DNA from 3 places in the Solidesulfovibrio carbinolicus genome. Region 1 is predicted to be linked to each of the others. Evidence: riboswitches for the same ligand, from Rfam matches in the RefSeq annotation. Region 1 holds a riboswitch; each other region holds the start of a gene.
The links. A riboswitch is a leader RNA that binds a small molecule or an ion and turns the genes downstream of it on or off. The one in region 1 is predicted to bind cobalamin.

Region 1 (9,892 bases):
GGGAGAGCAGGGCGGACAGGAAGGTGGCCGCCACGATGCCGGACAAAACCACCGTCTCGCGTCGCAGCCCCCCGGCCAGCCGGGACAGGGCCAGGACCGCGACCAGGGTCGCGCCGCCGCCGGCCAGGGCGCAGGCCGGGGTGACGAGCGTTGAGCCCAGGGCCGCGCCCAGGCCCAGCGTCAGGGACAAGGCCGCGCCAAAAGCCGCGCCGCCCGAGACGCCCAGGGTAAAGGGATCGGCCAGGGGATTTCGCAGCACGCCCTGGAAGGCCGCGCCGGCCACGGCCAGGGCCGCGCCCACGCCATAGGCCAAAAGCGCCCGGGTCAGGCGCAGTTCCATGACCACCGTGGGCAGGGCCGGATCGGCCGGAGCCGGGACGGCCAGGCCGGCCGCCCGGGCCAGCACGGCCAGCACGTCCCCCGGGGCAGCCGGATAGGCCCCGGCCAGACAGGCGGCGCTGAGCGCAGCCAGCCCGGCCAGGACAAGGGGCAGGGTCCGCTTCAGGACCCCGCCCCGGGGGAAGGCGTGTGGCGGCATTATTTCCCGGGCAGGGCGTCGAAGGTTGTCTTGAGGTGTTCGATCCAGATGTCGGCCACGCCGCTATGCTCGGCCGCGCCGGCCAGCACGGCCTTGGTCTCCACGCCGGCGGCGGTGAGCATCGAGGCCAGGGAGTCCTTTTCCTTGCCGGCCATGTCGTTGCGGGCATGGTCGCCGGCCACGGCAAAAAGCGGAATGAGCCAGGCTTTCTTGACGCCCTTGGCCTGGAGTTCGGCCACGGCGTCGTCAAAGGAGGGCGTGCCTTCCACGGTGGCGACAAAGGCGTTTTTATCCAGCCGCCACAGGCTGTACTGCAGGGCCGGATAGGCCATGTTGGCGGGATGCTCGGTGCCGTGGCCGACGAAGATGACGGCTTCTCCGGGCTTGCGGTCCTTGGGCGCGGCTTCAAGCAGCGCGGCGGCGGCCTTGGCGAAATCCTCGGCCTCAAACAACAGCGGCGCGGTCACCTCGACCCGGGACAGACCCTTGGGCATGCGCGAGAACGCGGCGGCCGTGCGCACGAGGTCGTGGTATTCGTGCCCGGGGACGGTTTGCAGGGAAAAAAGGGCCACGTCGGTGACGCCCTGATCGGGCAGGGCGGCCAGGGCCTCGGCCGGGGAGGGCACGCGTTTGCCTTCCTTGGCCAGTTTGGCCCGGATCATGGCGGCGGTGTAGCACAGGGTCACGGGCACGCCGGGATAGGCGGCCTTGACCCGGGCCACCATCTTTTCGATGGCCGGGGCGGCCTCGGGCACGGTGGTGCCAAAGGCGGCCACGACAATGGCTTTTTTCGGTTCCTTCTTGGCGTCGTGGCCGGCGGCGGCCGGGGCGGCCAGGGCCAGGACCAGGGACAGGGACAGGACCAAGCGCGCCAGATGCGTAAGACGGGTCAGACGAATCATGCCAGGTAACCTCCACGGAAATGGAGGGCTCTTGAGGAAAGCGGACGGGAGACGAAAAAGCGCCCGAAGCCGCGTCCCGGCCGGCAAAAGCCCTCGTTGCCGGCGGGATGTGCCAGAACCCGGGCAGGTCTTCCGGCTTGTTCCATCGGCCCCGGCCTTCCCGGGAAGTGCTTCCCAGTGGCGCGCGTGGAGGCCGACCTTTGCGTGGAACTGACGGCGGCGGGACCGCTCCCGATTTGAACGGGATTCCCTATTAAGCCCGTGAGGGCACCCAGGTCGATTTCCGGGGAGGTAGCCGGGGGGCGGCCGCCTGTCAAGGCGCGGGATGGGGCTTGATGAAACCGCGCTTAAGCAAAACGTCGTAATCGGCTTTTTTGGTGAAAAGCGTGGGAATCTTGAGGGTTTCGAGGTTTTGCATGAGGATCTGGACGGTCCCCTTGTTGGCCTTGGGGTTCATGACCACGATGGCCACGTCCTTGGCCATGGCCAGCCGTTCGGCCACGTCCCAGGCGGCGGTTTCGGCCGGGCCGCCGTTGACCTTGTAGGCATCCACGCCGACCTCGATGACGGCGGCCTGGGCTGGCCCGGGCGAGCAGGCCAGGCAGGTAAGCGCCAGGGCGAGGCTACCGCCCAAAAGGCGGGCATGTCTGGACAGGCTGGTCATTTGGGAGTAAGGATTTTTTTCACAAAAACATTTCTGGGGGTTCGCCGTGAAATTTGATTTCGCCGGGCTTATCGTGCTGTTCGGGTTTGCGACCATCTTTATTTCCCTGCTGCTGATCAAGTCCCAGCAGGCCAACAAGCCCAAGGATCAGGACTGGTAGAGCGGCCATTGGCCGGGCTTTTTTGAAGCGGCGGGCGGCGTTGGCCGACCGCCGCTTTGTATTTGCCGGCCGGCCGGGTCTATTTAAGCGAACCTATCTTGCCGAATTTGTTGGATTCCGCCCGGTAAAAGACGTTTTCGATGACCTTGTCGTTGCCGACGTCCTTATAGTCGATGCGCACGGGCGAGCCGTCTTCTTTGACCTTGCGGAAGAAGTCGGCGATGTTTTTGAATTTGTCCGAGCGCAGCCCGGGATCGACGACAAAGAACCCCTGGCTGGTGACGATGGTCAGGACGTTTTTCGTTTCCTGCACTTCCTCGACCAGGGCCGTGGTCTTCTTGTACTTCACCGCCAGGCTGTCCTCGGTGATGAAGTCCATGACGTAGTAGGCGGCGACGATAAAGAGCAGAAAGGAAACGAGCAGGAGCACTTTTCCTTTGTTGACGGCAAAGTCGCCGATGAGTTGCCGCAGGCGATCCAGTTTTGTCTTGTCGATCATAGCGCCTCGTTGCGCCGGCGGGCCGGGTGGGCCGCCGCCGGGCGGGTGGTCGCCCAGGGCTATACCATCGTTGCGCCGTGGAAAAAAGGGGGGGATTTGGGGGCGCGCCGGCCGGACCGGCGCGCTCTCCCGTGAGTTCGAGCCGGCAGGCCGGGCGTTGGCCACGGATGGCCTACGTTGCATCCTCAAAAAAGCGTCAGCGGTGTTTGGGGAACAACCTCACGAAAAAGAATCATTTTTCGAAAGTTTCAGCATGTTTTTCAAGGGACGCGCCGCCCGACGCCACGACGCGGCGGCAGCCTCGCGGATCAGGATGGACGCAAAGCTGCCGCCGGTTGGTCTTCAGACTGGAGCCTAGGCTTCGATTTTCGTGCCGAGCAGGTCCAGGAACTGGCGCATCCACTGGGGATGGGCCGGCCAGGCCGGGCCGGTGACGATGTTGCCGCTGGTCACGGCGTTGGTGAAGGTTTCGTTGGGGCCAACGTAGGTGGCCCCGGCCCGTTCGATGTCGGGCTGCACCGCCGGGTAGGCCATGCACTGGCAGCCGGCGATGACGTCGGCCGTGACCAGCACCTGCTGGCCGTGGCACACGGCGGCGATGGGCTTTTTGGTCGCCCCGAAATGTTTGACGATCTCGATGACCCGGGGATTTAACCGGATGTATTCCGGGGCGCGGCCGCCGGGCACCACCAGGGCGTCGAAGGCGGCCGGGTCCACGGCGTCGAAGTCGAAATTGAGCGCAAAGTTGTGGCCGGGCTTTTCGCTGTAGGTCTGGTCGCCCTCGAAATCGTGCACGGCGGTGCGCACGGTCTCGCCGGCCTTCTTGCCCGGGCACACGGCCTTGACGTCGTGGCCGACCATGAGCAGCATCTGGAAGGGGACCATCACTTCATAGTCCTCGACATAGTCGCCGACGAGCATGAGAATTTTCTTGACCGCCATGGGGTACTCCTTGTCTGTGGGGTTTCGCCGCCTGGCGCGGCGTTTGGCTGACCTTACTTGGCGCAGTTGCAGCGGTAGAACTTGCGGTTGCAATAATCCATGCACCGGTCCTTCTCGCCCTGGATTATGGCCAGACAGGCCGGATCGGCTCCGGTTTCCAGGGAGGCCGCCCGGTCCTTGCAGGCAGCGTAGCAGCCTTCCATGTTCTCGTAATAGTCCGTGACCACGGCCTGGTAGACTTGGCAGACCTTGGCCGAGCAAGCGGCGTCGGCCCCGGCCGCGCCCTGGGCGCAACCGGCGGCGAATTCCTGGGGCGTCATGATGGGCTGGACCTGGGAACAACCGGCCAGGGCCAGTCCGGCGAAAAGGCACAGGGCGATGCTGCGGCGGTGCATGGAGGCTCCTTGGTCGCGCCCGGCCGGGCGCGGGGATTGGTTCACAGCATTATCCCCAAGCCGGGCCGGTGACAAGCGGAGCGGGCAAACCCAGGCCCGGACGACGCCGGATGCGGCCGCCCGCCGAGGCAGCGCCCGCAACCGCCGAAGGCCCTTGCCGCCGGACCCCAAGCTTTCTACAATCCCGGGCAAAATACCGTGACAGGGATGCAACATTTTGGCGCACGACCCGCCCCATGACGACGCCGGCCGGGGCGTGCCGCCGCTTTTGCCCTGGCAGCCCTGCCTTTTGGCCTATGCCGGCGGCATCCTGGGCGTGGAATATCTGCTGCCTGCGCTTCTCGGCCTGGCCTTGCTCGCCCTGTTCGTGGGCGGTCTGTCACCGCCTGTCGACCCCTTGAAGCGCGCTGATCCTGGCTTAAGGCCAACGGACCCCAAAAAATCCCAAGATTTCAAAAAAGTGCTTGAATTGGTGAAAGGGCGCAACATGAGGCCGGGCCTGCCGGCCCTGGCCGCCGCCTTCGCCCTGGGCCTTGGCGCGGGCTGGCTGGCCCTGCCGGCAACGCCTGACGCGCCGCCGTGCCTGGCCGCCAAAACCCTCACCGCCGTGGGGCGCGTCGCCAGCGTCGATCCCCGGCCGGGGCGTCGCCTGGCCCTGGTCCTGGACGAGGTGCGCCTGACCGGCCCCGACTGCGCCGCTGCGCCGCTGCCCGGCCGGTTGGCCGTCACCTTCGACCAGCCCGACCTGACGCCCGTTCCCGGCGACGTCCTGGCCGTGACCGGCCGCATCCGCCCGACCGCCGGCTTCGCCAACCCCGGAACCACCGACTTCGCCTTCCTGCGCCGCCTGGAAGGCGTATTTTTTCGCGCCTACGCCAAGGGCGGGCGCGGCGACCTCACGCGTCTGGCTGTCAGCGACAACGCCTTGGCCCTCTGGCGGCAGGCCCTGCGCGACCGGGTGGCCGCTGCCCTGGCCCCGCCGCCCGCCGTCTCGCCCGCCACTTCGCTGGACGACAGCGCCGCCTCGGCCGGCCGGGCCATGGTGGCGGCGCTGCTTTTCGACGACAAGTCCGGCTTCGCCGAAACCGACCTTGAGCTGGTGCGCCGGGCCTCCCTGGCCCATACCCTGGCCCTGTCCGGCATGAACGTGGCCTATGTCGTTGGGCTGGCCGCCGCGCTGGTGCTGGCCGTCGGGCGTCTTATGCCCCGCCTCTATCTGCGCCTGCCGCGCCCAAAACTCATCGTCCTGGCCGCCGCGCCGTTGGTCGTTGGCTACTGCTGGATCGGCGGCGGCTCGCCGTCGCTTGTGCGCGCCGCGTTGATGTTCGCCGCTTTTGGCTTCATGCTGCTTTGGGGGCGCGACAAGGCCCTTTTCGACGGCCTGTTCCTGGCCCTGGCCGCCTTTCTTGTCGTCTCGCCGCTGGCTGCCTTTAGCGCCAGCCTCCAGCTCTCGGCCCTGGCCGTGGCCGGCATTGCCCTGTTCTGGCCGCCCTTTGCCCGGGCGATTTCCCGCATTCCGGGCCAAGGCACGCTTCTGCGAACCCTCCTCGTCGGCGGCCTGGGCATCCTCTGGACGAGCCTTGCCGCCGAGGCCGCCGTGTTGCCGCTCATTGCCCGGCTTTTCGGCGACTTCGCCTTCGCGCCCTGGATCAATCTGGTGTGGCTGCCCATCCTCGGCTGCCTGGTCATGCCGCTGGTCCTGTGCGGCGCGGCGGCGGCCGCCGTTCCCGGACTTGGTGCCCTCGCCCACACGCTGCTGACGGCCGGGGCCGACTGCTGCGCCTGGCTCATGCGTGGTCTGGCCGCCCTGGATGCCCAGGGCCTGCTGACAGCCCGGGCCGTGCTGCGCCCCTCGGCCCCGGAGCTGCTGGGCTGCTACGGCCTGCTCGCCGCCCTGGCCCTGGCCGTGGCCTCCAAGAGGCCGCTGCCAAAAGCCGCCCTGGCCGTGAGCCTGCTGCTGCTGACCGGCCCGAGTCTGACACGCGGGCTTGAGGCGTTTTCCCAGGAGGTCGCCGTCACCGTCCTGGACGTGGGCCAGGGGCAGGCCGTGGCCGTGGCCTTGCCCGGCGGCCAAAGGCTCCTCATCGACGCCGGGGGCCTTTTCGGCTCCTTCGACGTCGGCCGGGCCGTGGTCGGGGCCTACCTCGCCGACGGCCGCCCGCCGCGCCTGGAGATGGCCATCGCCAGCCATCCTCACAGCGACCACGTCAAAGGCTACGTCTCGCTCCTGGACCGCTTCGCCATCGTAACCTATCTGGACAACGGCGGCGCGCCTGAAGGCGAACTCGGCCCGGCCCTGGCCGAAGTCCTCGCCCGCCGCCGTATTCCGACCCGGTCCCTGGCCGCCGGCGACAGCCTTGATCTCGGCCACGGCCTTGTGCTCGACGTCCTCCACCCCGGCCCCCAGGCCGATCTTTCCCACAACAACGGTTCGCTCATCCTGCGTCTGACCCGAAACGGCCACGGCCTGGCCCTTTTTCCCGGCGACGCCGAAACCGCCGTACTGCGAAAACTCGCCGCCTCCGGCCAAAACCTGCAAGCCGACGTCCTTGTCCTGCCCCACCACGGCTCCAGCTCCAGCCTGTCGCGCCGCTTCTACGCCGCCGTGGCCCCGAAAATCGCTCTCGTCAGCTGCGGCGACGCCGGCCACTATCCTTCCGCCAAGGTCGTCGAGGCGTTGGCGCGATTGCCCTGTCCGGTTCTTGCCACCAAGGACAATGGCGCGATTACCGTGCGACTGGACGGCGACGGGCAAGTCCTCGGCACGGAGACGGTACGCCAGGGCGTCATCCCATGACGCGCTGGGCGCTGCCCAGACCCACCGGGGGGATAATCCCCCCGGCCGCCGGAGGCTTCTTCTCTTTTTCGCCCTACGCCTTGGGCGTGGCGACGCCGCCGGCTTCGGCGAGTTCTTTGAGCGCGATGTCGAGCATGGCGGGCAGCCGGTCGGCGACGATGTCGGTGAGTTCGATGCTCATGTTCTTGAAATCGTAGGGTTCCATGCCGATGACCACGGTTTCGGGCCGTTTGCCGACGAGTTCGCAGTAGATGAGGGTATCGACGAGGTCGGACTGGTGCATGGAGTCCTTGAAGGCCAGGGATTTGCGCAGATCCTCGCCAGTGAACCGGTAGATGGTGCCGGGCTGGTCGCCGCCGAGCACGGCGTCGAGGACGATGCAGTAGTCGCTGTCCATGAGCGGCTGCATGAGCCGCATGCCGAGGTTTCCGCCGTCCATGAGGGTGACGTTGTCGGAGAAATCGTAGGTTTCCAGCAGGCGTTCCACGGCGCGCACGCCGACGCCTTCGTCGGCGTAGAGGATGTTGCCGACGCCGAGGATGAGGATTTTGCGGCTGGAGTCGGTCATGGGTGCTCCTTGAAAAAGGGAGAACCCGGCCGGGGCCGGGTTCTCCAAGGATAGGCTTGGGGTTGCGGGTTAGACAACCTTGAACTTGAGGATTTCGTTGGTCTCGGGTTCGATGACGTGCACGCCGCAGGCGATGCAGGGATCGAAGGCGTGGACCGTGCGCAGGATTTCGACGGGGCGCTTGGGATCGGCGATGGGAGTGCCGATCAGCGCTTCCTCGACCGGGCTCTTGTCGCCCGCGGCGCCGCGGGGGCCGAGGTTCCAGGTGGAGGGCACGACGAGCTGGAAGTTGTCGATCTTCTTGTCCTTGATGCGGATCCAGTGGGACAGCGCGCCGCGAGGGGCGTCGCACAGGCCCACGCCCTTGGATTCGCCGGGCATTTCCCACTTGGCGCACAAGGTGTTGTCCTTGGCGGAGCTGTCGGCGAATTCCTTGATCCAGGTTTCCATCTTGGCGGCGACGATGGCGGTCTCGATGCCGCGGGCGGCGGTGCGGCCCAGGGTCGAGTGCAGGGCCGTGGCCGGGACGGAGAGCTTGGTCAGGACGGTGTCGATGATCTTTTTGAACTCGGGCTGTCCCTTGGCGTAAGCCAGGAAGCACCGGGCCAGGGGACCGACTTCCATGGCCTTGCCCTTGTAGCGGGGGGCCTTCATCCAGGAGTAGTGGTCCTTGTCGTCGAGCTTGGTGTACTTGGGATCGGTGACGCCGTCGTAGGGGTGCAGGCCGTCGGCGCCGGGCTTGTACCAGGAGTACTTGACGTCTTCGTAGATGGCGCCGAGATCGACCTTGTCCACCTTGCCGAGGTCGCGGTTCATGATGACGCCGGCCGGGAAGAACGACGACTCCATGTGCTTTTCGGGGGTGCTTTCGTCGGTGGCGAACTCGCCGAAGGCCATGTAGTTGGTGCAGCCGCCGATGCCGCCCCAATCCTTGTAGAAGCCGGCCACGGCCAGCAGATCGGGGATGTAGACGTCATTGACGAACTTGCAGACTTCCTGGGTCAGTGACAGGTAGTTGGCCAGGGCGTCCTTGGACATGGCGTTGTAGTTGGAGCAACCGCCCACGACGGTGAACTGGGTGTGGGGGTTCTTGCCGCCGAGAATGGCCATGGCGCTGGCCGCCTTGACCTGCATGTGCAGGGCTTCCAGGTAGTGGGCGGTGGCGATGAGATCGACTTCGGGCGGCAGGTAGTAGGCTTTGTGGCCGCCGAGGAAGTAGGCGTTGGTGAAGATGCCGAGCTGTCCGGTTTCCACGAAGGCTTTCAGTTTGTCCTGAACGGCCTTGAGGCTTTCGGCGGAGTTGCCGGGGCGGGCCGGGGCGATGGTTTCGGCCAGCTTGGCGGCCTTGACCGGATCGGCCTTGAGCGCGTTGGTCACGTCCACCCAGTCCAGGGCGTGGAGGTGATAGAAGTGGACCAGGTGGTCATGGAGATACTGGGAGGCCATGACCAGGTTGCGCATCATGCGGGCGTTGGCCGGGATGTTGACCTTGACGGCGTCGTCGACGCAGCGGGTCGAGGCCAGGCCGTGCACGTAGGTGCACACGCCGCAGGCGCGCTGGGTGAAGTGCTGGGCGTCGCGAGGATCGCGGCCTTTGAGGATGATTTCCAGGCCGCGGAAGAGTTGCGAGGAACTCCAGGCGTCCTTGACTTTGCCGTTTTCCACTTCGACCATGATCCGCAGGTGACCTTCGATGCGGGTGATGGGATCGACCACAATGGGGCCGGTGAAGGTCGATTGCGGCGTGGGTTTGCTCTCAGCCATATGCTTCCTCCGTCACGAAAACGTTCGGTGCTGGTGTGTTGTCCGGTGGTCCCTTTGCCGAGGCGGGGGGGTTAGCCCTGCTCGTAGAAGGGGGTCATGGTGTCCCAGAAGTCCGGCTCGCTGCAGCCGATGCAGGGGTGGCCGGCCTTGACGGGCCAGTTGACCTGGTTGAACAGGACCTTGGGACAGTTGTTGTAGGTGACCGGACCCTTGCAGCCGAGTTCGTAGAGGCAGTAGCCCTTTTTCGCTTCCTCGGAGTCAAAGGAGGGGGCGAATTCGGAGTTCTCGAAGTGCTTGAGGCGTTCGCAGTTGTCGTGGACAAGCTCGCCGAAGAAGATCTTCGGGCGGCCGTTGGAATCAAGCTCGGGGATGCCCTTTTCCAGGACATGGACCACGGCGCCGATGAAATTGATGGGGTTGGGCGGGCAGCCGGCGATGTTGATGGTGGCCAGGCCGGTGGCCTCGGTGACGCTGATGGACTGGCTCGGGTTGGGCTTGGCCTTCTGGATGCCGCCGTAGGCGGCGCAGGTGCCGATGCAGATGACGCCCTTGGCCTTGGGGGCCAGCTTCTTGGTGGTGGCGAGCATCGGATGGCCGGAAACCATGCCCCAGTTGCCGCCGTCGATGGTGGGCAAGCCGCCTTCGACCACGAGGTAGAAGCCG
Region 2 (9,892 bases), 1.6 Mb from region 1:
AAAAAGCCCCAGAGTTCACGCAGAAATTCCATATCGCCTCCAGGTGGACCCGCGCGGGGCGCGGGAGTGATGTCAAAGCGGCCTTCGGCCGATGGTTAAAACGGCTGTTCGACGTCGGCGGCCGTAAACGTATGGTCGCGGACCCTGAACACGGAGTCCGTGCCCTGCTTGAACTGGCGTACCTGCATGGGGTCCTTGCCGAGCAGGGAACGCAGCAGGCCCATGGGCGTGAGCACCACAAAAAACGTCAGGGTCAGGATCACCTTGGACATGACCGTGCCGAGCACGTGGGACAGGCCGAACCAGACCTTGGCCAGGGGTTTGAAAAAGGAAGGCCAGATCATGTCCAGCAGCAGGATGGCCGTGGCCATGGTCACATAGCGGATTTCCCGGGTGACGAAAAAGACGATGAGCGCGACCAGGGTCAGGGCCATGCCGGTGTCCCGGGCCTGGTCGCGGCTGGCGGACAGCCAAAAAGAGGATTTCTGGCGCTTGTGTTCCAGTGAGGACATGCGGGGGTGCTCCGGATCAGGCATTGGGCGGCGCTGCCGCCATGGCGGAAGTCTGGCTTCCCCTAGCCCAGGGCGCGGCCGGGCGTCAAGGCGCGGCTGCGGTTCTGGACAAGCGTCCTGGCGCGCTGCCGGAGGCGGCCTGGAGCATGGGCCGAGCCTACGGCGTCGCCAAGGCCGGCCGGCGCAAGTTTTCCGGCCGTTTTTGCGGCGGAGAGATCAGTCGCCAAAGTCCCGGCGCTGGCGTTTGCGTTCGCCCTGGCGTTTCTTGTCGTCCAGGCGGCGCAGTTTCGAGGCCAGGGTAGCCCGGGTCTTGCGGCGCGGCGGCCGGGGGGTCAGCGCCTCGCGCAGCAGCGCGGCGAAGCGTTCCAGGGCGATTTCCTTGTTGGCGAACTGGCTGCGGCTGGTCTGGGAGACCACGCGCAACACGCCGTCCTTGGCGATGCGGCCGGTAAGCGCCTCGCGGATACGCGCCTTGTCGGCGTCGGTGAGGCTTGGCGAAGCGTCGAGGTCAAAGAGCAGCGTCACCTTGGAGCTGGTGGTGTTGACGTGCTGGCCGCCGGGACCGCCGCTGCGGGCGGCGATAAAATCAATCTCCGCCAGGGGGATGCTCACCCTGGAACTAATAAACAAACTGTCCATACGATCATCCGCCTCCCTATGTGGGGGGGCTGGGGGCCTCAGGCCCCCAGCCGCCGGAGGCATCCCCCTCTCCTAAACTCTCGTCGTTATAATCAAACGCGGCGCGGCGGCCTGGAGGCGGGCGACGAGGTCGGGGGGGAACACGGCCGGTCCGGCGGCGGCCAGATCGGCGTCGGCGCAGCCGTCGGGGCGGAAGGCCTGGATGACCCAGCGGCCGGCGTCGGCGGCGGCCAGCTCTCCGGCCAGGGCGGTCAACTCGTCTTCGGCCAATAGCCCGGGATGCCAGGTGGTGCGGGTCTCGAAGGGCACGCGGCTTTTGAGGATAAGGGCCAGGCTTGCAAAGGCGGCCTCGCCGCCGCCGGCTACTCCGGCGATGCGGTCGTAGGCGGCGCGGGGGGCTTTGATGTCCAGGCCCACCCAGTCGCACAGGGGCAGCACGGCGGAAAGCGCCTTGGGGAACATGCCGGTGGTGTGCAGGCCGGTGTGGAAGCCCATGGCGCGCACGGCGGCCAGCATTTCGGGCAGCCCGTCCTGGAGCGTGGGTTCGCCGCCGGAGAAGACGACGGCGTCGAGCAGGCCCTTGCGGCCTTCGAGCCAGGCCAGCACCGAGGCGCTGTCGTGCTCCACGGCGTCGGTGATTTCGCGCAGCGGTTCGTTGTGGCAGTAGGGGCAGCCCCAGGGGCAGCCCTGGCAGTAGATGACCGCGGCCAGGGCGTCGGGAAAGTCGAGGGTGGAGAGCGGCGTGACACCGCCGATGATAAGACCGTTCATGTCGCGTCCCTTAGCCCTCTCGGCGGCGGCGCGCAAGGCCGCCCAACGCCAACGGCGCGGCCGTGGCCCATCGCCACGACCGCGCCGTCCTGTGATCCCCCGTATCGGGAGGGTCCGGGAGGGGGTGACCCCCTCCCGGCCGCCGGAGGCATATTCTCTTTAGTTATCCATCGGTTCCTTAAAACACACCCGCTCGTCGTACTCGCCCTGCTTGCCGACGTTGAACGCCGACTTGGGCCGGTAGTAGCCCATGACGCGGGTCCAGATTTCGCAGGCCTGGGTGCGGCCTTCGGCGGCGCAGGTCGGGCAGGTCTCGTGTTCGCCGGTCAGGTAGCCGTGGACGTCGCAGATGGAAAACGTCGGCGTCACGGTGACGTAGGGCAGGGCGAAGCCGGACAGCGACCGCTTGACGAGCTTTTTGCAGGCCTCGGCGCTGGTGACGCGTTCGCCGAGGTAGAGGTGGAGCACCGTGCCGCCGGTGTATTTGCGCTGGAGCTCTTCCTGGCGCGAAAGGGCTTCGAAGGGATCGTCGGTGAAGCCCACGGGCAGCTGGGAGGAGTTGGTGTAGTAGGGCTTTTGCGCCGGGCCGGCCTGGAGGATGCGCGGGTAGCGCTTCTTGTCCTCGCGAGCGAAGCGGTAGGTGGTGCCTTCGGCCGGGGTGGCTTCGAGGTTGTAGAGGTGGCCGGTCTGCTCCTGGAACTCGGTCATGCGGGCGCGCACGTGGTCGAGCAGGCGCACGGCCATGGCGTGGCCGGCCTCGGTGGCGATATTCTCGGCATCGTTCGTGAAATTGCGGATCATTTCATTGATGCCGTTGACGCCAATGGTGGAGAAGTGGTTGCGCAGCGAGCCCAGGTAACGCTTGGTGTAGGGGAACAGCCCGGCGTCCATGCGGCGGGTGATCTCCTTGCGCTTGATCTCAAGGGTGGTGCGGGCAATTTCCAGCAGCGCGTCGAGGCGGGCGAGAAGGCCGGCTTCGTCGCCGCGATGGGTGTGGCCCAGGCGGGCGCAGTTGATGGTGACCACGCCGACGGACCCGGTCTGCTCGGCGCTGCCGAAAAGGCCGTTGCCGCGCTTGAGCAGCTCGCGCAGGTCGAGCTGGAGCCGGCAGCACATGGAGCGCACCATGCCCGGGGTGAGGTCGGAATTGAGGAAGTTTTGGAAGTAGGGCAGCCCGTACTTGGCCGTCATCTCGAACAGGATGTCCACATTGGGCGATTCCCAGGGGAAATCCTTGGTGATGTTGTAGGTCGGGATGGGGAAGGTGAACACGCGGCCCTTGGCGTCGCCGGCGGTCATGACCTCGATGTAGGCCCGGTTGATCATGTCCATTTCGGTTTGGAGCTCGCCGTAGGTAAAGGCCATCTCCTCGCCGCCGATGACCGGATGGTCGCCGGCCAGATCCTCGGGGCAGGTCCAGTCGAAGGTGAGGTTGGTAAACGGCGTCTGGGTGCCCCAGCGCGACGGGACATTGAGGTTATAGATCAACTCCTGGATGCACTGGCGCACTTCTTCGTAGCCCAGGTTGTCCTTGCGGATAAACGGGGCCATGTAGGTGTCGAACGAGGAAAAGGCCTGGGCGCCGGCCCATTCGTTTTGCAGCGTGCCGAGGAAATTGACGATCTGGCCCACGGCGCTGGAGAGGTGCTTGGGCGGCTTGGCTTCCACCTTGCCGGGCACGCCGTTAAGGCCTTCGCTTAAAAGCATCCGCAGGGACCAGCCGGCGCAGTAGCCGGACAGCATGTCGAGATCGTGGATATGGAGATCGCCGTCGCGGTGGGCCGCTCCGGCTTCGGGCGGGTAGACGTGGGAGAGCCAGTAGTTGGCCACGACCTTGCCCGAGACGTTCAGGATAAGCCCGCCCAGGGAATAGCCCTGGTTGGCGTTGGCGGCCACGCGCCAGTCCTGGCGGTCGAGATATTCGTTGATGGAAGCGGCCACGTCCACCACGGTCTTCTTGTCTTCGCGAAGGCGGGCGCGCTGTTCGCGGTAGACGGAGTAGGCGCGAAGGGTGCGGAAATGGTTGGCCGAGACGAAAGCCTGCTCGACGATGTCCTGGATGCGTTCGATGTCCGGGATCTGGCCGATGAAGCGGTGGGAGAGGACCTTGACCACCTGGGCGGTCAGCAGCCAGGCCTCGTCCTCGCCGAATTCGCCGGTGGCGGCGCCGGCGCGACGGATGGCGGACAGGATCTTGTCGGCGTCAAAGGTGACGATCTGGCCGTCGCGCTTGCGGATGCGCGAGGGGATGGCGGCCACCACGGGCTGGTCGACGGCGGCGTCGACGGCGTCGTGGCGGTCGGAGGTGGGGGTAAGGGCCAAATTGCCGTGTTCCATCGGCTCGGACATGCGTTTCTCCCTGGGCGGACTGTCGTCGGGCAGGGGAGGGGCGACGGCGGCCGAAAAACGCATGGCGCGAAACGGCAGGCCGGGCAGCCCTCCCGCGAGGCTCCCTGGTTCATGCGCCGGACGGATGCGTCCGGCGGGCGTCGGCAGGTGTTCGGACTTGCGAACGCGTCGGCCCGGTGTGGGCCGGTTTCCTAGTTCCCGCGGCTTCCCGGGCTCTTGCCCAGTGCTTGGTTGCGGGGTTCGTTTTCGCTTACCGCTGCGGGGCAGTTCCGGACTTGCACCGGATTCCCTCTTACGGCTGCCCGCCGCCGCCTGGGGCGGGGCGGACCAACGCCAACGTCGCAGCATATATGCGAGGATGCGGCCAAAGAGTCAATCGAGGCAAAAAACGGCGCGATGTTGGCGGGTTGGGGTGATTATGCACCGGATGCGGCGGTTTGGGCGGGCGGCGCGAGGTCGCTATGGCGTTTATTTTATTGTCTTTTATGAATGGGCGGGCGGACGTGGGGAGGCGGAAAAAATTACAGCCGCAGTTGTTCCGCCTCGGGACAACGGCAAAGCCCGGGACCATGCCGTGGTCCCGGGCTTTGTCGCGTGTCAGCCTAGCCTCTCGGCCAGCCGCCTAATGCAAACAGGTATGCCCGTGGGCCGTGCACAGTTCGTCGCGGTCCTTGAGCATGCCGGCGAGAAACGCCGCCGCCGCTTCGTGGACCGGGCCGGACGCGCCGCGCACCACGGTCATGCCGGACTGGCGCAGCTTGTTGACCGCGCCCTGGCCCATGTTGCCGGCAATGAGCACCGTGACGCCCATGGCGAGCAGGTCGTTGACCAGATTGGACTTGCAGCCGCACTCGGCCGGCGGGGAAAAGGTCTCCTCGGCGACGACGCTCTTGTCCGGGCCGATGGTCAGCACCGTGAAATAGCCGCAGTGGCCGAAATGCTCGTCCACCTGCCCGTCGCGGGAGGGAATGGCGATCTTGGTCATGTTCGTGACTCCTTGAGACTGCCGGCGCGTGGCCGGACAATTTACCCCCGCCTCGTACCGGAATTGGGACGGCCTGGGAAGCCCCGGCCGGGCCGGGCGATGAGCCGGCCTGGACCGGCATGGGCTTGATGGACCGTCTTCGGGTCAGGCCGGGGCGATAACGCGTGACCTCGCGCCGAGGGCGTCAGCGACCAAACGGCCGGCGGCCATGCCGAAAAATAGCCGCCGCGCCTCAGCCATCGCTGCCGAGGCATACGGCGGCGAAACCGCCCAGAGCCTCCAGCTCTCGGGCCGTGGACGCGGCGTCGCGGTGGACCACGCCGCGAACCCCCAGGGTCGCGGCCACTTCCACGAAAAGCGCCCGGTCGTCGATGTAGACCGCGTCAGCCGGGTCGCATTGGGCCACGTCCAGGGCCAGGCGGAAAATGCCGGCGTCGGGCTTGCGCATGCCCACGAAGCACGAGGACACGAAGGCGTCGACAAAACAGCCCAGGCCGAAGGCCCGGATGCGGTACTCGTTGAGTTCGCGGCCCTCGTTGTTGACGACCACGATGCGGATGCCGTGCCGGGCCTTGAGTCCGCGCACATAGGCCAGCATGTCGGACAGGGGCGCGCTGCGCGACAGCATGAAATCCCGGAAGGTCGCCTTGTCAAAGGAACGCGGCGCGTAAAACACCGTGCGGTCGAGATACTCGTCCAGGGAGAGCTTGCCCTCTTCGTAGGCGTCGAAGGTGAGATGGTGGCGTTCGTCGGTTTCGGCGGCGTCCAGGCCGAAGCGCTTGGCTGCCTCGGCCCGGGCCTGCCGGTCCCAGCCGTTGGTGAGCATGACGCCGCCGACGTCGCACAAAAGCGTGGTGATGGGTCGCTTCACGGACATTCCCCCTGGCTTGCGGATGGGGCCGCCGGTTGCGGACCCTCATCCTTTATAGACGCGGCCGGGGAGGCGGCGTCAAGCCACAGGCGGATTGCGGCGGCGAAACAGGCCATGGTCGCGCACGGGGACGGTGCGCCAGTTGCGGGTGATGGCCAGCACACGAAGAAGAAAGGTAAAGGCGATGGTGACAAAGGCCGAGGTCAGCGGCGGCAGGCCGAAGGTCTGGCGCAGGAAGGGGTAGGTCAGACAGCCCAGCAGGGCGGCCAGGCCGTAGAACTGGCCCGGGCGAAACACCATGGGCTCCTCGCGCATGAGCACGTCGCGCAGGATGCCGCCGCCGCAGGCGTTGACCGTGCCGACCAGCACGGCCGGGGCGAAATCCAGGCCAAAGGCCAGGGATTTCTCCATGCCGACCACGGCGTAGGCTCCCAGGGCGGCGGCATCCACCAGGGCCACGAAACGCTCGGACAACACGGCCCGGCGGCCGAAGATGAGGCAGGCCAGGGCAGCGCCGGCCACGGCGTAGAGATAGTCCTGGTTGCGCACCACGGCCGGCACGCCGGCCTGGAGGAAGATGCCGTCGCGTATAAGCGCCCCGCCCACGCCTGTGGCAAAGGACAGGCCGAGCAGGCCGACGAGGTCGAACTCGCGGCGGATGGCCTCGATGGCCCCGGTGGCGGCCATGAGGAACACGGCGAACAGGTCGAGGTAGATGGGCAGGGCAAACGTCTGGTCCATGGCGGCGGACCTCCTGGCGGCGGTTCCCGCCCCGGAGGGCTGCTCCGGGGCGGGCGGGTTCCATAGGGCCGGGCCGGCCCGGCGTCAAGAGGCGCTGTGGCGCGCGGGGCGGACAAGGGCCAGCAGGTGGCGGCCGGTGCGTGGCAGCATGAGGGCGAAGACCCCGATATACAGGAAGGTGAAGAGGAAGTGTACCTCGTTGCCGTCGAGGTGGCCCGGGAAGAGGTTCCAGAAAGCCTCCGGCACGGCCGGGGCCAGGAACTGGCCGAGGAACAGGCCAAACAGCAGCAGCGCGCCCCGGATGTCCAGGCGCAGGCCGGCGAGCAGGCCCACGGCCAGAAGCGACTGGGCGGCGGTCAGCATGATCTCGTGCATCTGCACGCCGTCCAGGGGAATGGGCACGGCAAAGCTGCCCGAAGACACGCCGTAGACGCCGGGGATCATGCCGACCAAGAGCGTCCATTGGTTGAGCTTGGAGGAAATAAGGCTCCCCAGGGCCAGCCCGCCCATGCCGCGCAGGGCGAACATGACCGAGACGATGACTTCCGGGGCTTCCGAGGCGATGGGGGCCAGCCACTGGACGAGCAAAAATTCGTTGACCCCGAAGATGCGGCCGGTGGCGACGAGGCCCTCGCTGAAGGCCTCGGCATTGGCCACGATGACGCCGGCGGCGAAAAGAAACAGGCCGAGCGTCGAAAGGCGGCGAAGGCCCTTGGGCAGCGCGCCGATGACGCAGGCCACGCCTTCAAGCTCGGGTTCCTCGCATTCGCGCCGGGCGGCGATGGCGATGTAGACGACGTAGAGGCCAATAAGCACCGCGCCGTCCACCCAGGTCAGCGACCCGGACAGGGGTATGGAGATGGCGTAGGCCGTGGCCAGACCGAGGAACAGGACTTCGGTGCGACGCTCACCCTCCAGGATGATGGGTTTTTTGGTGCGCCACCAGACCAGGAAGGCGACCAGGGTCCAGGCCACGCCGATCAGGAGCCGGTTGGCCCCGGTCATGTTGGCGATGGCGAAGTGGGCATAGTCGGATTCCGGGTGTTTGCCGGCCATCCAGGTGAAGTACATGTCCACGGCGTATTCGGGCAAAACGGCGATGAGCGCGACCACGGCCAGGGCCAGGGCTTGGGGAATGTCGTTTTGGGCCACGTCGCAGGCCCATAGGAGCAGAAACGACGCGCCCAAGATGGCCGCGCCGGCGATGGCGGCGGTGGCCGGCGGCGAGGGGTGGACGGAAAAGAGGAAGCAGAACAGCCCTGGCAGGGTGGCGGCCACGGCAATGTAGAGAGGAAGCAGTTTTTTCATGGAATCTCCTCGGTGTTGACGCGGCCAAAAAAAAGACCTTGGCACGCGTAGGCATGCCAAAGGTCTCGCCGATCGGTTCCGAGGGACCGACGGCAGGGCCAGGCGGCTGACGTGCCGCAGTGATGTTGACCCTGCCCGAAACAGCTACTCCCCTTTGGGAGGGTCACCATAGGGGCTGGGGCGGGGGGCGTCAAGAGCTTGCTAGCCCGCCTCTCCGGTCAGCTGCAGCTGTATTTTCTCGGAGAAGATATACAGCGCGTCGATGACGAAGGCGTATTCCGGAGCTTCCTCGCGCCACAGGACCATGAGGTCCTTGATCTGGGTTCGTGCCGCCGCTAGCTCGGCCGGATTCTCGGCGTTGTTGACCGCCGCCAGGGCTTCCAAATATTCGTCGCTCAAAAAGGCCGTGACCATGGCCTTGGCCACCCGGTCCTTGTCGAGGCCGTCCCACACGCCAGTCGCCATTTTTGCTCCTTCCCGGGCTCTCCGCCCGCCTGAAACCAACCGGCCGCCAACACCCCATACGGGGTTTCCAAAGGGGCTCAGCCCCTTTGGCCGCCGGAGGCATTCTTCCCTCTTTGTCTTCCATCTCAACTACATCACTACATTCTATCCATCGGCACATTGGCGTACACTTCGTCCATGTCGTCGCCGAGCTGGGCGGCGAAGCGGGCCGGATCGTGGCGTTTGCCGCAGCCCCGGCAGGCCAGCATGACGGCCAGGCAGGAGCGTTCGAAGACCAGGACGCCGCCGCAGTCCGGGCAGGCGACGCCCTTGACCGGGGCGGCCTCGAATTTGATGCGCGAAAAAAAGGCCATGCCGTCTCCTTGTGCCTGTTATACAACACAACGCCAGTTATGTTGTATAAATATAAAAATAGCTCAATGTGTGGTTTACACTGTGCGTTGTCTTGAGAAATGTAGTCGGCATTACACCATCTTGGCGTCGCTTAAAATGAGCACCAGACGCTTGAAGGCGTCCATGTCGAAGTGGTTGGACATCTCTTCGCGCATGAGGCGCAGCGCCTGGAAGGGCGGCAGGGCCTCGGCGTAGGGCCGTTTGCTGGTGAGCGCGTCGTAGACATCGGCCACGGTCAGCACCTTGACGTGGTCGGGGATAAGCGTGTCGGTGAGGCCGCCCGGGTAACCCGAGCCGTCCACGCGTTCGTGGTGCAGGAGGATGCCCTGCATGGCCGTGGGGGTCAGCCCGGCTTCCTGGCACAGAGCCACGCCCTTGACGGGGTGGGTGTTGATGACCAGCCGTTCGTCCGGGGTCAGCGGCCCGGGTTTGGACAGGATTTCATGGGGCACCCGGGTCTTGCCGATGTCGTGGAGCAGCGCGCCGATGCCGGCCTGGACCATGGTGTACTCGTCAACCTTCATGGTTTGCAGCATGGCGGCGGTATAGACGAAGACCTGCACGTTGTGGGTATGCACCGAATAATCGTGGGAGGTCAGGGCGGCGATGGCCCGCAAGGATTCGTTGGAGGCCAGAAATTCCAGGGCGCGTTCCACCAGGCTGACGACCCGGGAGTATTCGCGCTTGCCCAGGCCCTTGGGCAGGCGGGTTTCGAACACGTCGCGCACCACGGACTCGGCCGTGCCGTAGAGTACCTTGGCCCGCTCGGGCACGGGGATTTTCTCGTCGGTGAGGATCTGCGGCAGGTGCTTTTCAATATAGTGGTTGAAATCCGGGCGCTGTTCGCCCCGGATGAAG
Region 3 (9,892 bases), 890 kb from region 1:
AAGTGGGAAAAGGTGCCTTCGGGGCCGAGGTAGGCCACCCGTTCGGGGCGCTGGAGGCGTCTGGAGGAGGACAGGATTTCGCGGTAGACGGCGATCAGATGGTTGTTGGGCAGCGGTCCGGGATTGGCGGCGGTGAGGCGGGCCAGCACTTCCTGTTCGCGGAAGGGCTTGAAGATGGCGCTGGCCCGGCCGTCCTTGCGCCGCCCCACCTCAAGGCTGAGGGCGGCGCGTTTGTTGAGCAGGCCCACGATCTCGTCGTCCACGGCGTCGATGCCGCGACGAATTTCGAGCAGCGCCTCCTCCAGGGAACCCGGGGCGACGGCAGGCTTAGTCGTGTCCGGGTTCATGTCATCCTTCCTTGATCTCTTCGGCGATGCGCATGCCGAAGTGGCGTCCGGCCACGTCGGTGGAAACGAGCACCGTGTCGCCTTCCTTAAGGGCCACCACGCTGACGGGCTTGCCCTCGGGGGTGACCAGGCGGATGGTTTCGGCGTTTTGCAGGAACACCTTGCCTTCCTTGCCGCCCACGGAGGCGGTGATGAGCAGCATGGGGCGGATTTCGGTCTTGATCCGGCCGACCACGGCGGTCTTGGTGGCGCCCTTGTGGGAGACGATCAGCACTTCCGAGCCCGAGGCCAGCTCTTCGAGGTAGCGGGTCTTGTCCCCGGGCATCTGGCAATAGGCGTGGACGGCGCCGGCGTTGATGCGAAACGGCCGGGCGGCGACGTAGGGATTGGACTCGGTTTCGGCGTTGACCAGGAAGGTGAAGGCCGAGCTGTTGCCCACAAGCATCCCTTCGCCGGTTTTAAGAATGCTCGTGGTGTCCACGCAGACCCGGTGGCCAAGGCCCGCGTGTTCGATCTTGGTGATGGTGGCCGCCGCGAGTTCCATGGTTCCCTGGGAGAGCTTCAGTTCATTGACGATGGTTTTAAGATCGCACACGGCCTCGGGGGTGATGAGCAGCTTGTCCGCGCCGCGCTCCAAAACCCCGGCGGCCAGCCGCGCCCGGTCCAGGCTCTCGCATTCCAGGCCCAGGCCTTCGGTGCAGGCCAGGATGTTTTCCACCGGAATGATCTCCCAGCCCTGGGCCAGAAAGACCGGACGACACGCCTTTAAGGAGTCGATGGCCGTTCCCTCGTCATCCTTGCAGCAGATGGGGATCAGTTCGAACTGATCGGGCGTCATCACCTGGGTGCGCCCCAGGGCCAGCACCTTGTCGGCGTCGGCCGCCTCGACCACGAATCCGTCCACGCCGGATTCGAGGCCGAGGGTGATGACGTTTTTGTCGAAGGGAACGACCTTGAGCCATATTTCTTTGGTCATGACTTAATCCTTGAGGAGTTCGAGGGCCTGGTCGACTTCCCAGTCGAGGTGGACGATGCCGTGCAGGGCCTGGACGATGCGGGCGGGCTGGGCGTGCTGGAAGATGTTGCGCCCGATGGACAGGCCCGAGCCGCCGGCCTGGACCGAGTCGTGGGCCATTTGCAGCAGGTCGCGGTCGTTGTCCATCTTGGGGCCGCCGGCGATGACCACCGGGATGCAGCAGGCGTCGGTGACCTTGGAGAAGGATTCGATGTCGCCGGTGTAGGGCACCTTGACCACGTCCGCGCCGAGTTCGGTGCCGACCCGGGCGCAGTGGGCCACCACGTCCACGTCGTACTCGTTTTTGACCTTGGGGCCTCGGGCATAGACCATGGCCAGCACGGGCATGCCCCAGTCGGCGGCCCGGGAGGTGGTTTCGCCGAGGTGGGCCAGCATGTCGCGCTCGGTCTCGTCGCCGAGGTTGATGTGCAGGGATACGGCGTCGGCTCCGAGCTTGATGGCGTCTTCGACGGTGCCGACCAGGGTCTTGGCGTTGGGGAAGGGCGACAGGCTGGTGGAAGCGGACAGGTGGATGATCAGTCCGACGTCGCGGCCGCGTCCGCGATGGGAGCAGCGCGGCAGGCCCTTGTGCATGAGCACGGCGTTGGCTCCGCCTTCGGCCACCTGGTTGACGGCGTCGCGCATGTCGATGAGGCCCGAGATGGGGCCGACGGTGACGCCGTGGTCCATGGGGACGATGATGGCGCGGTGGGTGTTGCGATTGAAAATGCGTTCGAGGCGGACGGCTTTCCCAAGCAGCATGGCGTATCTCCTTGCGTTTGGCCCAACCGGCCGCGGCCGCCGGCGACTGGTAATAAAAAAGGGCCGCCGGCGTAATGCCCGCGGCCCTGGAGAGGCTCGTTTGCGATTGACCTAGTTCGACCGCAACCCCCCCAGACCACGGGCGTGGCTAAACCAGTACCAAAAGTAAAAGCCGGTGGTGGGGGTGTGGAGGGTCTGCATGGGCAATACGGGTACGTTCCCCTCTTGCTTCCTGTCAAGGACTATTTTCACAAGCCTTGCCCGGCCAGTTGCGCCCGCAGGCGTCGGGCCGCCGCGACCATGTTGGCCAGGGACGGCGTGACCTCGTCCCAGGCGCGGGTTTTGAGGCCGCAGTCCGGGTTGGCCCACAGCCGGGCCGGGTCGATGAGGGCGGCGGCCCGCCGCAGCAGATCTTCCATTTCCTCGGCCGAGGGCACGCGCGGGCTATGTATGTCGTACAGGCCCGGTCCGATGGCGTTGGGGTAGCCGTCCCGGGCAAAGGCGGCCAGGGGGGCCATGCGGCTGCGGCTGGCCTCGACGCTGATCACGTCGGCGTCCATGGCGGCCACCTCGGGCACGATCTCATCGAAGTCGGCGTAGCACATGTGGGTGTGGATCTGGGTTTCGGCCTTGGCCACGGCGGCGGCCAGGCGGAAGTCGTCCACGGCCAGGGCCAGGGAGGTCTCCCAGTCGCGCCGTCGCAGGGGCAGGCCTTCGCGCAGCCCCGGCTCGTCGATCTGGATGACGCGGATGCCCTGGGCCTCCAGATCGGCCACCTCGTCGCGCACGGCCAGGGCGATCTGGCGGCGGGTCACCTCCCGGGGCTGGTCGTCGCGCACAAAGCTCCAGGCCAAAATGGTCGAAGGGCCGGTGAGCATGCCCTTGACCGGCTTGTCGGTGAGGGATTGGGCGAAAACGGCCAGCCCGATGGTCATGGGGCCGGGGCGCGACACGTCGCCGTAGATGACCGGCGGCTTGACGCAGCGCGAGCCGTAGCTTTGCACCCAGCCGTTTCGGGTGAAGCAAAAACCGGCGAGCTTTTCGCCGAAAAACTCCACCATATCGTTGCGCTCAGGCTCCCCGTGGACCAGCACGTCCAGGCCCAGGGCCTCCTGGCGGGCCACGGCCTCGGCCACCTGGCCGCGCACGAAGGCCTCGTAGGCGGCGGCGGCAAGCTCGCCCCGGCGGAACTTGGCCCGGGTCTGGCGGATCTCCGGGGTCTGGGGAAAGGAACCGATGGTGGTGGTCGGGATCAGGGGAAGCTGCAAGGCTTCGGCCTGGAGCGGCGCGCGGGCGGCAAAGGCAGCCGGGCGGTGGAACATGTCCTGGCTGACGGCGGCCGTGCGGCGGCGCACGGCCGCATCGGCCAGCCGGGGGCTGGCCCGGCGCGATTCCCAGGCCCGGCGGTTTTCGGCCAGGGCGTCGGCCACCTCGGGCCGACCGGCCCCGCTCGGGGCGGCGGCGTCGGCCAGCAGGCGGACTTCGCGGCATTTCTGCACGGCAAAGGCCATCCAGGATTGGATTTCCGGGTCGAGGTCCGTTTCGGCCTCAAGGTCCACGGGGCAGTGGAGCAGGGAACACGACGGGGCGAGCATGAGGCGCCGGGGCCCCAGGCGTTCGGCGGCCAGGGCGATGCGGCTTAGCGCCGCGGCGGCGTCCACCCGCCAGATGTTGCGGCCGTCGATCAGACCCAGGGACAGGGCGGTCTCGGGGGCCAGGGCCTTGGCTGCCAGGGCGAGCTGGCTGGGGTCGCGCACGAGATCAATATGAAGCGCCCCCACGGGGAGGTCGCGCACGAAGTCCAGATTGTGGGCCAGACTGCCGTAGGGCGCGGCCAGCAGCAGGCGGGCCGGGGCGGCGGCCTCGGCCAGGGCGGTCCAGGCCGCCCGGCAGGGGGCCAGGGCGTCAGCCGGCAGATCCTGGCACAGGACCGGCTCGTCGAGTTCGATCCAGGGGCAGGTCTCGGCCAGCTTGGCGAGGAGTTGGCTGTAGGCCGGCAGCAGGCGCGGCAGCAGGGCCAGGCGGTCGAAGGGCTCGCCGGCGCAGGCCCCGAGCATCAGGAACGTGACCGGTCCGGGCAGCACGGCCTTGGGCGTGAACCCGGCGGCCCGGGCCTGGGCCGCCTCGTCGAGGATTGTCGTGCCGACCAGGGCAAAGCTCTGGTCCGGTTCGAATTCCGGCACGAGGTAGTGGTAGTTGGTGTCGAACCACTTGGTCATTTCCAGGGCCGTGACGCGGCCATCCGTGCCGGCCTCGCCCCGGGCCATGCGCCAGTAGAGGGCCTCGTCCGCCGGTCCGCCGGCATGGCCGTAGCGGGCGGGCACGACGCCGAAAAGCACGGCCAGATCGAGCATGTGGTCGTAGAGGGAAAAATCGCCGACCGGCACGAGGTCGATCCCGGCCGCGGCCTGGAGCCGCCAGTGGCGCAGGCGCAGGTCGGCCGCCACGCGGGCCAGTCCTGCGGCGTCGAGGGTCCCGGCGAAGCGGGCTTCAAGGGCGGTCTTGAGTTCGCGGGCCAGCCCCATGCGGGGAAAGCCCAGGGAGTGGGTGATCATGCGAGGTCCTCCTGTTTGCCCGAAGGCGTTTGGGGAGGTCGGCATGTCCCCTTGCGGGGAATGGGGAGACGCGAAAAAAACACCCGTTCCCGGCAGAGGGAACGGGCACGGGTGCGAGAAACGGCCCGGACGTCGCCGATTGCCGTCGCTGGTCACTCCGGCCCTTTGCGCGAGGCCCGAATGCCGACCGTTTTCGAGGCGTCTTCTGGCTTACGGGGCGGGTCGTTTCGACCGGCGGCAGCGGCCTTGTCCTTCCCGGGAACACCCAGTGGAGGTCGGCCAATAACCCCGAATACAGCAGCGCGACTGCGACGGATTCCCACCGTCTTCCGTTTCTCGAAAGGTCCGTCTGCCAAGCAGACAGGGGGGGCAATAGCCGGGAGGAGGCAAGGGCGTCAAGGGCCGGGCCGACGCGGGCGTCGCGGCCTGGGGTGGGGACCTGCGTCGCCGGGTTACAAAAGCCGGGACGTTGGTGAAGACGTCCATGACGCGTCCGGCCGGCCAAGAGGCGGAGGTTTGGCCTGGGGTATCATGCCGTTGTCAAAAAAGTCACAAGAGGCAGGGGGGTTGTAAAGAGGAACCGGGGAAAACCGGGAAAAGGTCTTGCGGGGGTGGGTGGGGTCTGCTAGCTTGGACGGTGCAACCACTACCGTGCATCGTCCGTGACCGGGGTCCCGCCGGGGTCTCCGGGGCCGATTTGTCGGCGCTTTTGGACGGACGTGAAAAAAAGAACATTACCCTTGACTGGGGTTGCGGCGCTTGTTAAACCGATCACAAGCTAACCGCAGGCAGTTCACAAACGGAAGCGATTCCGGGGTTTTGTTGTCGAGAGGCGGTGGGGATGACAAAAATCCCCAAGCCCGGCGGTTGCATAGAACGTCGGCACCAAGCGACGCCGACGCATGAGGGCAAGCCGGAGCCAGGCGCACAATGCGCCACATGGCGACGGCGCGCGGATGTCCCAGGCGTCCAGGCGTTCAGCTCTTTAATGGATTGGGCGCTGGGTGTACAACAACTAAACGTTTGGAGGACTACTTATGCCTACCTTTGTGGATCCGAGCAAGTGTGACGGATGCAAAGGCGGTGAGAAGACCGCGTGCATGTACATTTGCCCCAATGACCTGATGATTCTGGATCCTCAGGAAATGAAGGCCTTCAATCAGGAGCCTTCCGCTTGCTGGGAATGCTACTCTTGCGTGAAGATCTGCCCCCAGGGCGCTATCTCCGCTCGCCCCTACGCTGACTTCGCTCCCATGGGCGGCACCTCGATCCCCATGCGTTCCGCCGACTCCATCATGTGGACCGTGAAGTTCCGCAACGGCAACATCAAGCGCTTCAAGTTCCCCATCCGCACCACCCCCGAAGGTTCGATCAAGCCCTTCGAAGGCAAGCCGGAGCCGGGCGATCTGGAAAGCGAACTGCTTTTCACCGAGACCGCCCTGGTCACCCCCAAGGAAGCCCTTGGCAAGAAGTTCGACGTCACCGGCGCCGACACCGTGCAGTGCTGGTTGGACGGCTTCTGCAAGTAGTCCGTTTCGCCAACTGAATAGCCATCCACCCTACGGAGGACATATATTATGCCGACCATTCCCGTGAAGGACGAGCCCAAAGGCGTTGCCCTTGCCGAGCCGGAACTGATTGAAAAAGATGTCGACATCCTCTTTGTCGGCGGCGGCATGGGCTGCTGCGGCGCGGCTTTCGAAGCCGTTCGCTGGGCCGACAAAGTTGGCGGCGATATCAGCATCATGCTGCTGGACAAGGCCTCCCTGGAGCGCTCCGGCGCCGTTGCCCAGGGCCTGTCCGCCATCAACACCTACCTCGGCAAGAACGATGCTGACGACTACGTCCGCATGGTCCGCACCGACCTGATGGGCCTGGTTCGCGAAGACCTGATCTTCGACCTTGGCCGTCACGTCGACGATTCCGTTCACCTGTTCGAAGAGTGGGGCCTGCCCTGCTGGACCAAGGACGCCCACGGTCACAACCTCGACGGCGCCCAGTCCAAGGCCGCCGGCGTCTCCCTGCGCACCGGCGCCGACCCCGTCCGCTCCGGCCGTTGGCAGATCATGATCAACGGCGAGTCCTACAAGTGCATCGTGGCCGAAGCCGCCAAGAACGCCCTGGGCCAGGACCGCTACCTGGAGCGCATCTTCATCGTGAAGCTGCTCCTGGACGCCAAGCAGCCCAACCGCATCGCCGGTGCGGTCGGCTTCTCCACCCGCGAAAACAAAGTCTATGTCTTCAAGGCCAACGCCATCCTGGTGGCCTGCGGCGGCGCGGTCAACGTGTACCGTCCCCGCTCCACTGGTGAAGGCATGGGCCGCGCCTGGTACCCCGTGTGGAACTCCGGCTCCACCTACACCATGTGCGCTCAGGTCGGCGCCGAAATGACCATGATGGAAAACCGCTTCGTCCCCGCCCGCTTCAAGGACGGTTACGGCCCGGTCGGCGCTTGGTTCCTGCTCTTCAAGGCCAAAGCCACCAACGCCAAGGGTGAAGACTACTGCGTCACCAACCGCGCCATGCTGAAGCCCTACGAGGATCGCGGCTACGCCAAGGGTCACATCATCCCGACCTGCCTGCGTAACCACATGATGCTTCGTGAAATGCGCGAAGGCCGCGGCCCCATCTACATGGACACCGCCGGCGCCCTCCAGGCCACCTTCGCCAACCTGAACGCTGAGCAGCAGAAGCACCTCGAGTCCGAAGCTTGGGAAGACTTCCTCGACATGTGCGTCGGCCAGGCCAACCTGTGGGCCTGCACCGACACCGAGCCCGAGAAGAAGGGCTCCGAGATCATGCCGACCGAGCCGTACCTGCTCGGCTCCCACTCCGGCTGCTGCGGCATCTGGGTCTCCGGCCCGGACGAAGCCTGGGTTCCCGAAGAGTACAAGATCAAGGCCGACAACGGCAAAGTCTACAACCGCATGACCACGGTCAACGGCCTGTGGACCTGCGCTGACGGCGTCGGCGCTTCCGGCCACAAGTTCTCCTCCGGCTCCCACGCTGAAGGCCGTATCTGCGGCAAGCAGATGGTCCGTTGGGTTGTCGACCACAAGGACTTCAAGCCCACCCTGTCCGTCACCGCCGCCGAGCTGGCCAAAGAGATCTACCAGCCCTGGCACACCTTCAAGGACAACGTCGGCATCTCCACCGACCCGATTGTCAACCCGAACTTCATCAGCCCGCATAACTTCATGATGCGCCTGGTGAAGTGCACGGACGAGTACGGCGGAGGCTGCGCCACCCTGTACACGACCTCCAAGACCCTGCTCGACACCGGCTTCCAGCTGCTGCAGTACCTGGAAGAGGACAGCAAGAAGCTGGCCGCCCGTGACCTGCACGAGCTTATGCGCTGCTGGGAACAGTACCACCGCCTGTGGACCGTCCGCCTGCACATGACCCACATCATGTTCCGCGAAGAGACCCGTTACCCGGGCTTCTACTACCGCGGCGACTTCCTGGGCCTGGACGACTCCAAATGGAAGTGCTTCGTCAACTCGAAGTACGATCCGGCCACCAAGGAAACCAAGGTCTTCAAGAAGACCTACTACCAGATCATTCCCGACGCTCAGTAGGAATGACCAGAGCGGCCGCCGGGTTAGCCCGGCGGCCGCTTTTTAACGGTCTTACCCGGGCGGATGGACCGTGCTTGTACGCCTACGGCGGGGGCGGTCTATCCTCGCGGATCAGGCCGTTTTCTTGCTGGCCTTAACCATTGCCGGGAGGTTGCGATGTCGAGCAACGCGATACTGGTCGTCGGCGGCGGCTTCAGCGGCATCACCGCCGCGCTGGAAGCCGCGGAGGTCGGCCACGAAGTCTACATCGTCGAGAAAAACCCCTTTCTCGGCGGCCGGGTGATGCAGCTCAACAAATATTTCCCCAAGCTGTGCCCCCCGTCCTGCGGGCTGGAAATTCAGTTCCAGCGCATCAAGAACAATAAAAACGTCAAGTTTTTCACCCTCGCCGAAGTGACCAAGGTCACGGGCAAGGCCGGTGACTACGAAGTCACGGTGAAAATCAAGCCCCGCTTCGTCGAACCCGGCAGCGTCGATCTCTCGGATACCGCGAAAAAGCTGTCCAAGGACGTCAAAAGCGATTTCGAACTGGGCCTGGGCGACCGCAAGGCCCTGTACATGGACGTGCCCTTCGCCTTCCCCAACCGCTACGTTCTCGACAAGGAACGCTGCACCAAGGAAGACCTGGAAGTCCTGTCCGGCTCCGACGTCATCAATCTCGACGACGCCCCCAAGGAAATCGTCCTCAAGGTCGGTTCCATCGTGTACGCCACCGGCTGGAAGCCCTACGACGTCACCCGCCTGACCAACCTCGGCGCGGGCGACATCGCCAACTGCGTGACCAACATGCAGCTGGAGCGGCTTGCCTCCCCCAACGGCCCGACCTGCGGCAATATCGTGCGCCCCTCGGACGGCAAGGCCCCGCGCAGCGTGGCTTTCGTCCAGTGCGCCGGTTCCCGCGACGAGAACCACCTTAACTACTGTTCCTACATCTGCTGCATGGCGTCGCTCAAGCAGGCCGCCTACGTCCGGGAAGCCTTCCCCGATGCGCGCGTGACCATCTACTACATCGATCTGCGCACCCCCGGCCGTTACGACAACTTCGCCAAGCGCATCCTGGATGATGACCGCATAAACGCGGTCAAGGGCAAGGTGGCCGCCGTGGCCGAGGACGCCGGCACCGGCGACGTCATCCTCACCGTGGAAGACGCCGTTACCGGCATCAAGTCCGACAACCGGTTCGAACTGGTCGTCCTGGCCACGGGCATGCAGCCGAGCATTGCCGGCGAACGCCTGCCTGTGGACGTGCCCGTCGATGAGATGGGATTTATCGTGGGCGGCGAGGAGAAGGGCATTTTTGCCGCCGGTTGCGCCGCCACGCCCCTTGACGTCATGAAGTCGGCCCAGTCGGCCACCGGCGCGGCCATGAAAGCAATCGCTTCGGTGCGAGGGAGGTAGCGGCGATGGCCGAAAAAATCGGTGTGTATATCGACGAATCCAGCGTCGCCCCGCTTCTGTCCGCCGAGGAGTTGGTCGCGTTCGTCAAGGCAAAATGCGCTGGGGCCTGCCCCATCGTCAAGTCGCACAAGCGTTTGTCCAGCCCCGACGGCGTGGCCATGATCAAGGCCGACGTCGAGTCCGGCGAGATCGACGCGGTCATGCTGGCCGGCACCTCGCCCCGCGTGGACTGGGAAG

Region 2: another riboswitch for cobalamin. It lies ahead of C3Y92_RS01005 (ribonucleoside triphosphate reductase); the one in region 1 lies ahead of C3Y92_RS14035 (sirohydrochlorin cobaltochelatase).
Region 3: another riboswitch for cobalamin. It lies ahead of metE (5-methyltetrahydropteroyltriglutamate--homocysteine S-methyltransferase); the one in region 1 lies ahead of C3Y92_RS14035 (sirohydrochlorin cobaltochelatase).

Annotation. Positions count from the first base shown of each region.
Region 1 covers NZ_CP026538.1:3,134,113-3,144,004, reverse strand. The annotation lists gene C3Y92_RS14040 (FecCD family ABC transporter permease) at 1-538, opposite strand, end outside; gene C3Y92_RS14035 (sirohydrochlorin cobaltochelatase) at 538-1,440, opposite strand; cobalamin riboswitch at 1,546-1,730, opposite strand; gene C3Y92_RS14030 (hypothetical protein) at 1,754-2,074, opposite strand; gene C3Y92_RS14025 (hypothetical protein) at 2,344-2,763, opposite strand; gene C3Y92_RS14020 (DJ-1/PfpI family protein) at 3,118-3,705, opposite strand; gene C3Y92_RS14015 (hypothetical protein) at 3,759-4,100, opposite strand; gene C3Y92_RS14010 (ComEC/Rec2 family competence protein) at 4,318-6,897, shown strand; gene C3Y92_RS14005 (HyaD/HybD family hydrogenase maturation endopeptidase) at 6,971-7,465, opposite strand; gene C3Y92_RS14000 (nickel-dependent hydrogenase large subunit) at 7,535-9,229, opposite strand; gene C3Y92_RS13995 (hydrogenase small subunit) at 9,301-9,892, opposite strand, start outside.
Region 2 covers NZ_CP026538.1:228,214-238,105, forward strand. The annotation lists gene C3Y92_RS21025 (DUF5989 family protein) at 1-32, opposite strand, end outside; gene C3Y92_RS00990 (SxtJ family membrane protein) at 96-512, opposite strand; gene arfB (alternative ribosome rescue aminoacyl-tRNA hydrolase ArfB) at 729-1,151, opposite strand; gene C3Y92_RS01000 (anaerobic ribonucleoside-triphosphate reductase activating protein) at 1,224-1,922, opposite strand; gene C3Y92_RS01005 (ribonucleoside triphosphate reductase) at 2,082-4,271, opposite strand; cobalamin riboswitch at 4,397-4,618, opposite strand; gene C3Y92_RS01010 (NifB/NifX family molybdenum-iron cluster-binding protein) at 4,894-5,256, opposite strand; gene C3Y92_RS01015 (HAD family hydrolase) at 5,489-6,133, opposite strand; gene C3Y92_RS01020 (trimeric intracellular cation channel family protein) at 6,206-6,868, opposite strand; gene C3Y92_RS01025 (sodium:calcium antiporter) at 6,953-8,176, opposite strand; gene C3Y92_RS01030 (hypothetical protein) at 8,378-8,641, opposite strand; gene C3Y92_RS01035 (dual CXXC motif small (seleno)protein) at 8,779-8,994, opposite strand; gene C3Y92_RS01040 (HD-GYP domain-containing protein) at 9,106-9,892, opposite strand, start outside.
Region 3 covers NZ_CP026538.1:4,026,464-4,036,355, reverse strand. The annotation lists gene pheA (prephenate dehydratase) at 1-347, opposite strand, end outside; gene C3Y92_RS18005 (3-dehydroquinate synthase II family protein) at 349-1,323, opposite strand; gene C3Y92_RS18000 (2-amino-3,7-dideoxy-D-threo-hept-6-ulosonate synthase) at 1,327-2,124, opposite strand; gene metE (5-methyltetrahydropteroyltriglutamate--homocysteine S-methyltransferase) at 2,373-4,679, opposite strand; cobalamin riboswitch at 4,860-5,051, opposite strand; gene aprB (adenylyl-sulfate reductase subunit beta) at 5,717-6,208, shown strand; gene aprA (adenylyl-sulfate reductase subunit alpha) at 6,257-8,257, shown strand; gene C3Y92_RS17980 (CoB--CoM heterodisulfide reductase iron-sulfur subunit A family protein) at 8,414-9,655, shown strand; gene C3Y92_RS17975 (hydrogenase iron-sulfur subunit) at 9,661-9,892, shown strand, end outside.